2 regions of the Kocuria turfanensis genome follow, and region 1 is predicted to be linked to the other one. Evidence: predicted binding sites of a transcription regulator. Region 1 holds the regulator's gene; the other holds the start of a gene.

Region 1 (7,470 bases):
GAGGTCCACGAGGTGGATCCACTCCGCCCCGGCCTCCTGCCAGGCGAGCGCGGCCTCCAGGGGGTCGCCGTAGCCGGTCTCGGAGCCGGCCTCGCCCTGGACCAGGCGCACGGCCTGGCCGTCGGCGACGTCGACGGCGGGCAGCAGCTGCAGGCGGGGGGTCTCGCTCAGGGGCATGGGATCTCTTCCTTCTCGGGCTCCCGGGCGGCGCGGGGCCGTCCGGGGCTGCTCGGGTGGTGGAGCTGCTCGGGGAGCCGCTCCGGGTCGGGGACGTGCGGGACGGGCGGGCTCAGCGGGCCTGGAACCAGGAGTACCAGCCGTAGCCGATGAGCCCGGCGGCGACCAGGGCCAGGGCCACCACCGTCCAGGCCGGCATCCTCTGCCGGTGGAAGGAGATGGCGCCGCCGGCGACGAAGGCGCCGAGGACCATCACGACGACGGCGGCGCTCACGCGGCGTCGCCCTCCTGCTGGAGGGTCGGGCGCCCGGCCAGGGTGTCCCCGCCCAGGGGGTCCCCGGCCTTGAGGTGGTCCAGCCGGCCGGTCCGCGGGAGGGTGCCCAGCCAGTTGCGCAGCAGCTGGATGCCGGCCTCGGAGGACTTCTCCGGGTGGAACTGCGTGGCGCACAGCGCCCCGTTCTCCACGGCGGCGACGAACCGTCCCCCGTGCTCGGACCAGGTGACCTGCGGCGGCTTCATCTTCAGGATGTTCTGCGGGAAGTCCCACTCCTGCACCCCGTAGGAGTGCACGAAGTAGAACCGCTCGTCCTCGATGCCCCGGAACAGCACCGATCCCTCGGGCGGCTCGACGGTGTTCCAGCCCATGTGCGGGACCACGTCGGCCTTCAGCCGCTCGACGACGCCGGGCCACTCGCCCATGCCCTCGGTCTCCTGGCCGTGCTCGACGCCGGACTCGAACAGGACCTGCAGGCCCACGCAGATGCCCAGCACGGGGCGCCCGCCGGCGAGTCGGCGGCCGATCAGGCGCAGGCCGTCGACGGAGCGCAGGCCCTCCATCACCGCGGCGAAGGCGCCGACGCCCGGGACCACGAGCCCGTCCGCGTCCAGGACGGCCTGCGGGTCGGCGCTGAGCACCACGTCCGCTCCGGCGGCCTCGAGGGCGCGCACGGCCGAGCGGACGTTGCCCGCGCCGTAGTCGAGGACCGTGACGGTGGGGCGGGCGGCCGGCTCCGGCCGCGCGGACTGCTCCGGCATGCGATCTCCTTCCGCGCTCACAGGGCGCCCTTGGTCGAGGGGATGCCGCTGACCCGGGGGTCGGGCTCCACGGCCTGGCGCAGGGCCCGGGCCAGGGCCTTGAACTGTGCCTCGGCGATGTGGTGCGGGTCCCGGCCGGCCAGCAGCGTGATGTGCAGGCAGATCCCGGCGTGGTGGGCCAGGGACTCGAAGACGTGCTGGACCATCGAGCCGGTGAAGTGCCCGCCGATGAGGTGGTACTGCTGCCCCTCGGGCTCCCCGGTGTGCACCGCGTAGGGGCGCCCGGAGATGTCCACCACGGCGTTGGCCAGGGCCTCGTCCAGCGGGACGGTGGCCTCGCCGAAGCGGCGGATGCCGGCCTTGTCGCCCAGAGCCTGCCGCAGGGCGTCCCCGAGGACGATGGCCGTGTCCTCGACCGTGTGGTGGACGTCGATGTGGGTGTCGCCGGTGGCCCGGATCCGCATGTCGATCAGGGAGTGCTTCGACAGGGCGGTGAGCATGTGGTCGTAGAAGGGCACCGAGGTGTCGATGTCGTTGGCGCCCGTGCCGTCGAGGTCGATCTCGACGGACACCGAGGACTCGCTCGTGCGCCGCTCCAGGGAGGCGCGGCGGGGGGCACGGGTGCCGGTGGGGCTCTGGTCGGTCATGCGGGTGGAACTCCTCGCGGGCGCGGCGCGGCCGTCGACGGGCCGCGGGGTGGCCCGGGCCGCCCCGGGCGGGCGGGGCGTCGGGCCCGGTGGTTGTCTGCCTCCATGCTATCCGGGACGGGAGGCCCCGGCTCGCGGGGTCTCAGCCGGCGGAGACGATCCGCTCCATGCTGGTCAGGAAGGCGGTGGTCTCCTCCTCCGTGCCGGCGGTGACCCGCAGGTGGCCGGGGATCCCGACGTCGCGCACGAGCACCCCGTCCTCGAGCAGCGCCTGCCACATGGCCCGCGAGTCCGGCATCCCGCCGAAGAACACGAAGTTGGAGTCCGACGCCGCCGGTGCGAGCCCGAGCCGGCGCAGCTCCTCGACGATGCGGTCCCGCTGGCGCTTGATGTCCTCGACATTGGCCAGCAGCGCCTCCGAGTGGCGCAGGGCGGCCAGGGCGGTCGCCTGGGTGACGGCCGAGAGGTGGTAGGGCAGGCGCACGAGGCGGATCGCGTCCGCGACCTCGGGGGCCGCGGCGAAGTAGCCCAGCCGGGCGCCGGCGAGCGCGAAGGCCTTGCTCATGGTGCGGCTGACGATCAGGCGGGGCCGGCCCGCCAGCAGGGACAGCGCGGTGCCCGTGCCCCCGTGGGAGAACTCCGCGTAGGCCTCGTCCACGACCACGACGGCCCGGTGGGGCTCACCGGCCTCGTACACGGCCGTGACGACGTCCTCGTCCAGGGCCGTGCCTGTCGGGTTGTTGGGCGAGCAGAGGAAGACGACGTCGGGGCGGTGCCGGCGGACCTGCTCGGCCGCCGACTCCGCGGTGAGCCCGAAGTCCGCGGACCGCTCCCCCGCCACGAAACCGGTGTGCGTGCCCGCGGCCAGCAGCGGGTACATGGAGTAGGTCGGGACGAAGGTGAGCAGGGAGCGCCCGGGACCGCCGAAGGCCTGCAGGATCTGCTGCAGGATCTCGTTGGAGCCGTTGGCCGCCCAGAGGTTCTCCGCCCCCAGCCCGTGGCCCAGGTACGCGGCGAGCTCCTCCCGCAGGGCCGTGAACTCCCGGTCCGGGTACCGGTTGAGGGTCCAGGCCGCCGCGGTGACCTCCTCCACGATCGCGGTGTGCACGTCCGCCGGGACCGGGTGGGTGTTCTCGTTGGTGTTGAGGGCCACGGCGACGTCCAGCTGCGGGGCGCCGTAGGGGGCCTTGCCGCGCAGGTCGTCGCGCAGCGGGAGGGCGTTGAGTCGGTCCAGGTTCTGCGTCACCCGAACAGTTTAGACCTGCCCCCGGTGCCCGCCCGCGGGCCGGGGCGGGGCGGGCGGGTCAGTGGGTGGGTCAGTGGGCGGCGCCGAGCTCGATCAGCAGGACTCCGCCCATGATGAGCGCGATGCCCAGCACCATGACCCGGCTCAGGGGCTCACCGAAGAACAGGCGGCCCGCGACCGCGGTGAGCGCCACGCCCGCGGCGGCCCAGATGCCGTAGGCCACGCCCAGCCCCAGCCCGTGGCGCAGGGCCAGGGCGAGCAGCGTGAACGCGAGCAGGTAGCCGGTCACCACGGCGGCGTACCAGCGTCTGCGGCCCTCCGCGGCGACCCGCAGGGACAGGGTGGCGGCGACCTCGGTGAGGATCGCCCCGGTCAGGTAGAGCCAGGCCATCAGGCGCCGCCGTCCCGGGCGGCCCGGTGGGCGCCGACCTCCACGCACAGCACCCCGGCGACGACCAGGACGATGCCGGCGAGCACCAGCAGGGTCAGCGCCTCCCCGAAGACCAGGGCCGCCAGGAGGGCGGTGAGCGTCACGCCCGTCGCCGCCCAGATGCCGTAGGCCACGCCGACGGGCAGACCGCGGCGCAGCACCGCCGCGAGGAACACGAACGCGGCGCTGTATCCGGTGACCACGAGCAGGTACCAGCCGGGGTGCCCCAGGGCCGCCTTCAGGGCCAGTGAGGCGGCCACCTCGCTGCAGATCGCGGCACCCAGCAGCGGCCAGACGGTGCTCGCCCGGGTCCGGGGAGGCCGCCGGGGCTCACGGGCGGACACGGGGGGGCGGCGGGTTCCCGCGGTCGGGACGCGGGTGGAGGGCTCCGGTGCTCATGCCCCCGACCCTACCGATGCCGAGCGCGGCGCCGGGACGGGGTGCCCGGGGGCCGTCCCGGCGGGACGGGCCGCCGTTCAGGCGGCGGGGACCTCCAGGAGCTGGCCCGCCTGGAGGACGGAGCTGTCGAGGTCGTTGAGCTCCACGATCTCGTCCATGACGTCCCGCGGGTCGCGCTCCGGGTCGGCCAGCACGGCCAGGTCCCACAGGCTCTGCCCCGGGTGCACCGTGGCCTGCTCCGTCCCGGCGCCCGCGACGGGCTCGCTGGTGGCCGTGGCCGTGGACGGGACGAGGAAGATCACGGCCAGCACCACCAGGGCCGCGGAGCCGGCCAGGACGGGCAGGCCCAGCAGGACCAGGCGGCCCCGCCGGGTCAGCACCAGCGGAGCGCGGGAGGTCCCTGCCGACGGGCGGGCCCGGCGAGCCGCGCGGGCCGGGCCGCCGAGGGATCGGGGGCGGCGCGCGACGACGGCGCTGAGGGTGGCACTGGCACTCATGACATGAACTCCTTGACGTTCCCGCACGGGGCGGGCGATCTCGAACACCGGTCCGACCGGCGGCCCGTCCGGGCCTGCATGCGATCGAACATACTTTCGAATACCGATGACCCATGTCTAGCACGCGTCTGCGAAGGCTGTCGACACCGGGTCGTACATATGTTTGAAGACACACGGCGTGTCGCCTAGGCTGGGAGCACGTTCGGGCCTCGGGCCGGCACGCGTTCCGACTTCCCCCGGCTCCCTGCTGGCTGGACCCATCGAAGCACCCGGGTCCGACATCGGAACGGGGCCGGCGCGCACCGGAGGCACCACCAGCCGGACGCGAAAGGACGACGCTCCCATGGCTCAGCCCCCCACCCCCGAGGAGTCCCGCCCCCGGGCCGCGCGGTCCGGCGGCCGCCCCCGCGGCCGGGGTCTCAGCGTGCGCCAGCGCACCATCCTCGAGGCCATCCAGCGCTCCATCGCCGAGCACGGATATCCGCCGTCGATGCGCGAGATCGGCGACCTCGTGGGCCTGGCCTCGCTCTCCAGCGTCACCCACCAGCTCTCCCAGCTCGAGAAGCTGGGCTACCTGCGCCGGGACCCGAAGCGCCCCCGGGCGATGGAGGTGCTCACGCCCCTGCAGCTGCGCGACGCGGCCGCCCCGGAGACCCCGGAGGCCCCGCACGAGCCGGCGGACGCGCCCCGCGGCCCGCGCGCCGGTGCACCGGGCGGGGTGGCGGAGCTGTCCACCTCCGCGGACGTGACGATGGTGCCCCTGGTGGGGCACATCGCCGCCGGCGGGCCGATCACCGCCGAGCAGGACGTGGAGGACGTGCTGGCGCTGCCCCGCCAGCTGGTCGGCCACGGCGAGCTGTTCATGCTGCGGGTCAAGGGCGACTCGATGATCGACGCGGCCATCTGCGACGGCGACTGGGTCGTGGTCCGCCGGCAGAGCGCGGCCGACAACGGGGACATCGTGGCCGCCCTGCTCGACGACGAGGCCACGGTGAAGACCTTCCGCCAGCGCGACGGGCACACCTGGCTGCTCCCGCAGAACACGCGCTACGAGCCCATCCTCGGGGACCACGCCACGGTGATGGGCAAGGTCGTCTCGGTGCTGCGCAGCCTCTGACACCCGCCGTCCGGCACTCGCCGGCCGATCGGCCGGGCCCCGTGCCGTGTCCTGACCGGGTCAGGCCGTCGCCAGGCGCGTCAGGGCCCCGAGCACCACCGAGCGGTCCGTGGTGGTCCACAGCGGCGGCAGGGACCCCCGCAGGAACCCCCCGTAGCGGGCCGTGGCGATGCGGGAGTCCAGGATCGCCACGACGCCGCGGTCCCCGCCGGCGCGGATGAGCCGGCCGGCCCCCTGGGCCAGCCGCACGGCCGCGTGCGTCGCCGAGACGGACATGAAGCCGTTGCCCCCCGCCCGCTCGGCCGCCCGGCTGCGGGCCGTGGACAGCGGGTCGTCCGGGCGCGGGAACGGGATCCGGTCGATCATCACCAGCCGGCACGAGGCCCCCGGGACGTCGACGCCCTGCCACAGGCTCATCGTGCCGAAGAGGCTCGTGGCGGGGTCGTCGGTGAACTCCTGGACGAGTCCCGCCAGCGAGGACTCCCCCTGGCAGAGGATCGGCAGGTCGGTGCGCCCGCGCAGGGCCTCCGCGGCCTCCTCCGCCGCCCGGCGGGAGGAGAACAGGCCCAGCGCCCCGCCGCGCGAGGCCTCGAGCAGGGCGAGCATCTCCTCCAGCTGGGCCTCGGTCAGGCGCCGGCCCGGCTTCTCCAGGTGCTTGGCGAGGTAGAGGATCCCCTGTTTCGGGTAGTCGAAGGGGCTGCCCACGTCCACGCCCTCCCAGCGCGGGGCGCCCTCGCCGCGCAGCCCGAGGGCCCCGGCGGGGGCGTCGAAGGAGGAGCCGACGGACAGTGTCGCCGAGGTCAGCACCACGGTGCGGCCGTCGAAGAGGCCCTCCCGCAGGGTCCCGGCCACCGACAGCGGCGCGACGTGCAGGGTGGCCGGGTCGGTGTCCTCGGCGGGGACGTACCCGCGGCCGGGCTCCCACCCGCCCTGCCGCGAGATCCACAGCACCTCGCGGGAGTCTGCGGCGGCGAGGATGCGCTCGGCCAGCTCGAGCACGTCGCTGACGCGCGAGCGGGCCATCTGCCGTCCGGCGTCCCCGTCCTTCTCGCCCCCGGAGCCGCCCTTGGACTCGCTCATCACCGTGCGGGCGGCGTCCCGGATCTGGGTCACGGCCGCCGCCTGGGCGTCGTCGAGGCCCCGGTGCAGCAGCTCGGCGGGCGCGCCCAGCAGCGCGGCCTCCAGGTTGGCGGCACCGGCGGTGAGGGAGTCGGGGTTCGCGGCGGTGTGCTTGCGCGCGGAGGCGGCCGCCGCGCGCACCATGGCGGCGGAGAGCTGGCCGGTGACCGCCCCAGTGACCCGGTCCTGCAGCTCGTGGGCCTCGTCGATCACCACGACGTCGTGCTCGGGCAGGACCGTGATGCCCTCGAACGCGTTGATCGCGAGCAGGGCGTGGTTGGTGATCACGATGTCCGCCTCCCCGGCCCGCTGCTTGGCGAGCTCGGCGAAGCACTGCTCGACCAGGGGGCAGCTGCGGCCCAGGCACTCCTTGGCGGTCACGGAGACCTGGCGCCACGCCTTGTCGCTCACGCCCGGGAGCAGTTCGTCGCGGTCACCGGTGTCCGTGGCGCGCGCCCACTCCCGCAGGCGCTGGACCTCCTGGCCCAGCCGGCCGGGCTGCTCGGTGGCCTCCGGCTGCGCGGCGCCGGGGTGCGGGGCGGCGTCGGGCAGGGCGAAGAGCGCGCCGGGGTCGTCCTCGGACGGGTAGCCGCCCTCGAGCTTGTGCAGGCAGGCGTAGTTGCTGCGGCCCTTGAGCAGGGCGACGTCGACCTCGCGCTCGAGCTCCCCCTCCAGGGCGGCCAGCAGGCGGGGGACGTCCCGGCCCACGATCTGCGACTGCAGGGCGAGGGTCGCGGTGGCCACCACCACCGGCTTGTCCGCGTGCTGGGCGTGCGCCACGAGCGGGGCCAGGTAGGCGAGGG
Region 2 (7,470 bases), on a different contig from region 1:
TAGGTTGACGCGGCGTTCGTCCAACACAGCCAACGCCTCCGCCTCACCTTCGGCTTCGACGTTGCGGGCGTCGCTATGGAGAGCGGCCACACAGGCAGCAGCGGCCGCATCGATACGGTCGTTTTTGCGTCCACCACCGCGGGAGAGCTGCCGGATCCGCGCGGTGGCGGTCGAGGGCACGTCGAGGACCTCTTCACCGCGGGCCAGCAGCCACGACGACAGGTGCCGGCCCAACCCCTCAGCGTTCTCAACCACCCAGCGTCGCTGGGGCCACCGGGCCGCCCAGGTCAGCATCCGGCGGTACTCACCCAGACTCGCCTCGATCCGGATCGAGGCGATCTCTTGATGGGTGTCGGGGTCGACCGCCGTGGCGGTGTGGGTGGATTTGTGCGGGTCGATACCAATCAGCATCATCGGAACCAGTCCTTCTGCCTCGAGTGGGGTAGGGATCCGCGGCTGACAATCCGACTTCGAGATACCTGCACCAGCGCCTCACCGTCATGCCTCTGTTGAGTCAAACCGCGAACAGACACCGGCGAGGCGACACACCCAAGGCGAGCCAGCCCGAAGGCGGCAGCAATCATTCGAGTCAACCCGCCCGGTGTCCTACGAGACGCTACGGGCAGCTGACCCGATCACGACACTCGCTACGTTTCATACAAGTCGGCAATCATTTTGGAGGCCCGCTAGGGCCGAGAGAATGTGCGGCAGCCTTCCTCACTAACCTGTCACCTCGCCAATCTGTCGCTGACCATGGAAATTGGGGTTGCTCGAGCAGCTTCCCTGGCCGCTCTTCGCGCTGCCTTTCGGATCCTCTTATGGTGCTCCTCGCTGAGCTCAAGCCGAGGGATAGCCCCGTTATCCCGGGCCACTCGGTCCAAGTAGTTCTGGCGGCCCACGTTGCCTTCGAGCATGCACACCGCCTGCGCCAACCAAATCATCGACGTCAGCAGTTGATGCGGCCACGTTAGATCCACGCCGACGTCGGGCTTCACTACCCGAATTGCTCCACCCGTCTCCAGCGGCATGCGGACCCACTGATGCAGGATTCCCGCCGTAGGGTGCGTCTCTTCTGACATCAGTCGATAGTGTGCATAAAAATCCTTGCTAGGCGTTAGTTCCCGACATCGGTCTTTGAAATTGGCGCCCCAGTGTGTGTGGTCATTTGCCAGGTTCGCCGGATCATGCTGCAGCTGGGCTCTTATTTGCTCCGCCCACTGAGTCCATGGTTCTTCGCCCATGCTGATGAACTCTTTAGCGGTCTTACTCCGTTCTTCACCAGAGTGCTGGGTCAGCGCCTTCCACCCGTCTGGCACTAAGGCCACCCACTGGGCTGTGACAGCCTGCTCGAATACAGCACGCACCAGCGGCACCAAGGCCGTCTCCGGGACACGCCTCACTGCGGATAGGTATGCACGCGCCTGCTCAAAGCCCTGTACAGCGAACCCGGCAACGTATAGGTATTGCCGGATATCCTCTGCTTCTACGCGAGGGTTGCGGGCCTGCCACCTGTCCCAGATGCGCAGAAGTTCCCTTAATGGCGCTAGATCGCGGGCTGCCACGACCATGCCCTCCCGGTAATTTGATCCACCCTGCGGCTGCTCGGTGCTCATTCTGTGTCCCGTGTTTTGTTCACAACTCGTGCGATGGCAATTCGCTGCATCTCCCGCATCTGTTGCTCGTGCTGTTCGTCGATAACGGCTTGTTCGCTGTCCTCGACTGCAACGACATCTTGCTTTCCAAATCCTTGACTCGAACAGTGGAGACCGATGGACACTTCTTCTACGAATTGGCTACGCCGTTCCCTGGGGCAGTACGGTACCCATTTGTCTCGCTTGGGGGACCACTTTTCGTACTTACCGTTCCATAGGTCCTGCGCAGCTTTGCCTGGAGATGCGACATGAACCCTGAATGCACGGTCTCGCAATCCCCTTCGGGGCCAGCCTGGCACTGCCCAGGTCAAGCCAACCATGACGTCCCTAGCGGTCCACGGTGCCGTGTGCGCAGTCATCTCCGCATCTGCTGGCCCCCCAGGGCGTTGCAAAACAACGATCATTGGTGGGTCCCCGGGCCCCCAGGACTCACGAGCCTTGGATAGCTGCACAACCTCGACACCATCTTTTGGTCCCCAAACCCGGAGCGACACGCCATATCTGGCCCCGGGTCCTACCGCGTGAATTCCGATGACCAGCTGTGTCGAGATTGTCGTCCCCGACGAGCGCCGCCCATTCGGACTGACTGATACCGGCAAGGGAACCTCTACCGGCCGAGCGGTAATGCGGAAATCAAGACCTTGAAGAGTCGCTTGCTGGCGATCGTGCAGCAGGGTGACCAGCGCAACTACTAGCGCCACCAGTGCCACTGTGAGCGCTCCCCACGACGACACAATGTCCTCTGTGTCGGTCAGGAACCTTCCAGCGTGTTGAAGAACATCTCCCACGATTCCAAGCCACTTTTCGATTGTCATCACCAAGTCATTTTCCCAGCAGGTCTATGCATTATGCGGCCACGACTCCTCAACTGCGCTCAACTGACGCTGCGAAGCTCGCTCCAGTCGGTGGTGTATCTGGGGGAGAGGTCGGCTTGGTGGTTGGCCCAGGGGGCGGGGGAGTGGGTGCCGATTCGGCCCAGGGCGAGGGTGCCGGTGCCGAAGCGGCGGTTGACCGCATCGATGAGCTCCCCGATCTGGGCGGGTTGCTCGAGCACTCCGGGCAGAACAGGCACGGCCCCCTCGAGGGCGAGGTCCATGCAGAGAATGCCGGCCCGCATGTAGGACATCCCGTGCATGAGCTTGGGCACCAGCGCCGACCGGGCGGCGGCCACCAGCGGGCCCGGCTCATTGGTGGGCACGGCCAGGCGCACGTGCGCGGAGACATTGTGCGCGGGCCCTGGCCGGTGCGGGGAGGTACTGGCAAAGACGGTGAAGCGTCCGGCCACCTCACCTTCCTTCCGCAGCCGGCGGGAGGCGCGTTGGGCGAACTCGGCTACGGCTTGGCCCACGATCTCCGGGTCCCAGATCGGGTCCGGGAAGGAGCGGGAGACTAGGATCTGGGCCTTGGTGGCCACCTCGTCCTCCACCGGGATGGCGGGGAACCCGTTGAGCTCCAGCACGGTGCGCATCTGCACCACGGAGAACTTGTGCCGGATGGCCACCGGGTCGGCATCACGCAAATCGGCGGTGGTCTCGATGCCCATCGCCTCCAGGCGTTTCGCCAGCCTCCCGGCGATTCCCCAGACCTCGGTGACGGGCAGGGCTTCCATGAGCCGGTCCCAGTACCCCTCCGGGGCCTGGTCCCAGTGCACCACCCCACCGGTGGCGGGCAGCTTTTTAGCGCATTCTGTGGCGATTTTCGCCCTCGTCTTGGAGCTGGCGATCCCGATGCTCACCGGCAGGCCGATGTTGCGGGCCACGGTGGCTTTGAGCCGGCGGGCCCACCGCACCTGCTCCTCGGGTGTGCCGTGCGGGGGGAGGAGGAAGCACTCGTCGATGGAGTACACCTCCTGCCCCCGTGCGTGGCGGGCCAGCAGCAGCATCACCCGCTCGGACAGGTCGGCGTAGAGCTGGTAGTTGGAGGAACGCTTCTCCAGCCGCCACCGCTTCGCGTCGGCGCGCAGCTGGAACCAGGGATCGCCCATCTTGATCCCCAGGGCCTTGGCCTCAGCGCTGCGGGCGACGACACAGCCGTCGTTGTTGGAGAGCACCACCAGTGGCTTGCCCGCCAGGGAGGGCTCGAAGAGGGCCTCGCAGGAGGCGTAGAAGTTGTTCACGTCGACCAGGGCGATCACCGTCGTCCACCGTCCTAGTGCAGCTTCCGCTGGTTGATGTGGCGGATTCCGTAGACCACGACACCCCAGATGTGCAGGGTCGACAGGGACGGGACCTCCACGTTGGGGTAGGCCGGGTTCTCCGGGTGCAGCACGACCCGGTCCGGGTGGACGTGCAGGGTCTTGATGGTGAAGTCGCCGTCGAGCACGGCGATCACCACGCTGCCGTGCTTGGGGGTCAGGGAGCGGTCCACGAGGACTTCGTCGCCGGAGTAGATCCCGATGCCTTCCATGGAGTCTCCGGTGACGCGGAAGATGAAAGTGGAGGTGACATCGCGGATGAGCACCTCGTTGAGGTCGATCCGGCCGTCGTCGAAGCTGTCCTGGGCAGGGGAGGGGAAGCCAGCCGGGACTCGGACCAGGACCGCAGAGACCAGCACGGGGCGGTCAATGGTGAGCGGTACTGAGTGTCTCATGCCGCCAGGATAGAACACATATTCTAAAGCTCATCCCATAAACACAATAGACCCGTACAAATATACGATGTGGCTAGTGCCGATGGTGCGGATTTTTCCCCGTCGACCGGACACGCCAAGGGGCCCGGCTACGGAGCCGAGGCGGCGCCGGCGGCTTGGTTTTGGCCGGCGGCGATCTGGGCGGCCCAGCGTTGCCGGAACGGCCGGCGGGGGCCAGGCTCGGGGGCCGACGCTGGCACGGCCGCGGAGGCAGCCAGGCGGGCCGCGGAGCGTTCAGCGGCGGCGCGTGCTGCCGCACGGCGCTGAGCGGCCTCGGCGGCGACACGCTGGTCCCGCGACCGCATCGGGGTGCCGTCGGGGTGGGTCCAGGCGCGCATTCGGGCGGTGAGCCAGGCTCCGGGGTTCTCGATGCCCTCCACGGTCAGGAAGCCGTAGCGGGTGCCCTGAGGCGTCCAGTCCAGGGCGGTGAGCACATCGGCGATGGTCCATCCGGCCTCGAAGAACGGCCTGAGCACGCTCACGACGTGGGCGGTGGTGAGCTGGCGCAGGACGATGGCCTCGTGCTGGAGCTCCAGGGCAGCCGCCCGCTGAGTCTCCTTCCGCGCCCGACGGGTCATCCGCCCCGTCAAAGGCTCCGTCGTCGCATGACGGGGCCACAGCGAGGCTGTACGACGACTCAGGGCGGCGACCACTTCGCGCCGCTGCGCGGCGCGCTTTCGGGTGGGTCGCGGCGCAGCCGCGTCCTTCGGGGAAACCTCTTCGCGCGCGTGCGGGGAAAGACTCTCCCACTTCGTGGGGACCGGGGTGTCAGTTAGTTCCACAGGCTCCATTGCCGGCTGGACGGTGTTGTGGATGAGCGCGTAGACGGGGGCCTCGCCCTGGGCGCGACCGGTGGAGCGCGGGGTGCGCCCCGCGCTGCGGCCGGTGGCCACCACGGCCAGCAGCCCGCAGTCGCGCAGGTGACGGATCACCCGCGCCACAGTGGAGCGGGAGCGGTCGATCTTCGCAGCGACCCAGTCCCAGGTCGTGCGCCAGGTGCGCGAGGCGGGGTTCTGCTGGGAGCAGATGATCTCCACCACGGCCAGCACGTTCGCCCGAGCATCGGCACGGATCAATTCCAGGCTGGGGTGCTCCAGCACGGCCCGGCGCCAGGCGACGACGTGCTTGGCGAGCTGGCAGCCCTTGGGCACTGCCCGCTGCACGACGGCCTTGGACTGCTCATGCTCCACCCGCACCCGACGGCGACGAGAGGGGAACTCCCCAGCGGCCTCGAGAGCAGCGTCAGGGGCGGAGTGTGACCGAAAATCGGCGTGACTGAGTGAAGAGGGGTCCATTTGCGGACGCGCCTCAGGTACACTAGGGGACACAACAGTCCCCTGGTATTGGGTTCATGAGGTTCCTGATTCAGTTCTGTTGAACCAGCTGTCACGAGTTTGGCGACCTGGGACAGCTGATTGACTTCGACGGCCCGCCTTGCCCGGCGGGCCGTCAGTCGTTTAAGCGGTGTTGCTGAGGGGGAGTTCTGTCTCCTGTGGGTTGTCGAGCTTGTTAGTCCTTCCCGAGTCACGCTCGATGAGCGCGCCGATGTACTCAGCCATGGAGAGCCCTACGCGAGAAGCGTTCTCTGCTGCCAACCGGTGCTGATCCAGTGTCAGGCGCATGCTGAATGGCACTTTGCGCCCGATCATCTTCGGTGGCTTGTACTCGGTCATGGCGCTAGTCTGCCACGGTAAATGCACATTTGCCCACAGCGGAGCGGCGTGTTTCCCAGCTAAAGCACATTTGCATACGGCGCCCCACGAAGAGGCGTGAACATGTTCATGGTAGAACATCACCGGTAGGCTCTTCTACCGACATGCGCACGAGCCTCCACCCCAAGCGCGAGCCGACTCGTGTGAGCTCCTCCCGGTACAGTCATGAGGTGAAAGTCCTGGCTCTTCCACTGCGCCTCCCCGGTGTTGACCTCGACCAGTTATTACCCAGTGCCTCGTCATTGAGATCCTGGCCGGACATACACGCGGCTGTGGAACGGCAGCACGGATACAAGATCAGTGTGGGACCAGCTCCGCAGAGCCTTGGTCGGTCAGTCACTGGCGTGTGGATGAGGACAGAGACGCAGTCCTACATCTTCCATGACGAGGGATGCGTACAGTCCGATGCATTCGTCAGGCACATCGTGGCGCACGAATATGGACACATCCTGCTGCGCCACAGCGGGTGCGAATTGAGCATCGGCACGGCGTTCTCCAAGGTGGGTAAGAATAAGAGCGTCCGGCAAGTCCTTGCCCGCAGCGATCGGTGGACCTCTCAGGAGAAGGACGCCGAGGCAATTGCTGTGGCCCTGGCTGCCCATCTCGCCGGCCAGCCAGACCCCATCCTCGAGCTGTTCGGCTGAGCCTGTGCTGATTGACCTACTCAAGCCCTGCGCCGCCTTGGTCCTGTTTGCCATCACCGTGCTGCGCCTGCCCGTCATCTTCCACCGTGCTCGTAGCCATGCCGCTTGGCTGGGCACCCTCCTGGGCGCCTTAGCCCTATCGATCAATCCGGTCTTCATCACGGAGCATGAGGTCGATGCTGTACTCGGTGGACACAACTGGTTCCACCTCGTACGCAACGTTCTCGTCTTGGGAGCCATGTGGTCCCTGCGAGTGGCCCTGCTGGAGGCACTACAGGCAAACCCCTGGCCCCGGCAACAGCGACGTGTTGAGGCGATGATCGCGGCCATGATCATTGGTCTGATGACGTTTTCGTTCTGGGGCATCGACAAGGCCGTGACCTCAATGGCATTCATCCCCGAGCACATCGACCAGTTACCTACGCTGCTCTACGGCACGGTCTACATGGCCGTGGCTGCGGGTTTGATGCTTGATATCTCTTGGCGCGTGCTCGGTGGACTGCGAGAGAAGCGCCGGCGCCACGCGCGGGTGCGCGTGGCACTGTCCTTGGTCTGTGCAGGGGCGCTGAGCATGGGAATTGCCTCAGTAATCGAGTGTCTCTACATGGCCGCAGACCACTTTCACGCTACTGACAGCCGTTTCATCACGGTCACGCATGCGGCCTTCGGACCGTTGTACCTACCCGGAGCCGGCTTGATGGCCGCGGGCCTGTTTGTGCTGGCAGCTTCGGCAGCACTTCGGCGTTGGCACCTCGGCGATCGCTACCACCTGGGTCGTCTCGTGGCAGAACGCCAAGGGAGACTGCGCCACGGCCTCGCCGTAGCGACCTGCAG

Evidence for each region. The regulator LexA, encoded in region 1, represses DNA repair genes until DNA is damaged. The targets are predictions, from matches to a motif close to TCGAACANNTGTTCGA.
Region 2: AYX06_RS19015 (LexA family protein) is a predicted target of LexA. The motif match lies at 4,252-4,267, and genes of this name have one in related genera.

Annotation. Positions count from the first base shown of each region.
Region 1 is NZ_CP014480.1:3,700,776-3,708,245, reverse strand. Features, by position in the region: gene priA (bifunctional 1-(5-phosphoribosyl)-5-((5-phosphoribosylamino)methylideneamino)imidazole-4-carboxamide isomerase/phosphoribosylanthranilate isomerase PriA) at 1-177, opposite strand, end outside; gene AYX06_RS20295 (hypothetical protein) at 290-451, opposite strand; gene hisH (imidazole glycerol phosphate synthase subunit HisH) at 448-1,212, opposite strand; gene hisB (imidazoleglycerol-phosphate dehydratase HisB) at 1,230-1,859, opposite strand; gene AYX06_RS16885 (histidinol-phosphate transaminase) at 2,002-3,105, opposite strand; gene AYX06_RS16880 (DMT family transporter) at 3,176-3,496, opposite strand; gene AYX06_RS16875 (DMT family transporter) at 3,496-3,879, opposite strand; gene AYX06_RS16870 (LysM peptidoglycan-binding domain-containing protein) at 4,012-4,431, opposite strand; gene lexA (transcriptional repressor LexA) at 4,856-5,548, shown strand; gene AYX06_RS16860 (ATP-dependent DNA helicase) at 5,609-7,470, opposite strand, start outside.
Region 2 is NZ_CP014484.1:42,570-50,039, forward strand. Features, by position in the region: partial or broken gene AYX06_RS19005 (IS110 family RNA-guided transposase) at 1-414, opposite strand, end outside; gene AYX06_RS20075 (DUF5677 domain-containing protein) at 729-1,613, opposite strand; gene AYX06_RS19010 (Y-family DNA polymerase) at 2,527-3,786, opposite strand; gene AYX06_RS19015 (LexA family protein) at 3,801-4,241, opposite strand; gene AYX06_RS19020 (hypothetical protein) at 4,370-5,470, opposite strand; gene AYX06_RS19590 (hypothetical protein) at 5,738-5,953, opposite strand; gene AYX06_RS20310 (M48 family metalloprotease) at 6,343-6,636, shown strand; gene AYX06_RS19030 (hypothetical protein) at 6,641-7,470, shown strand, end outside.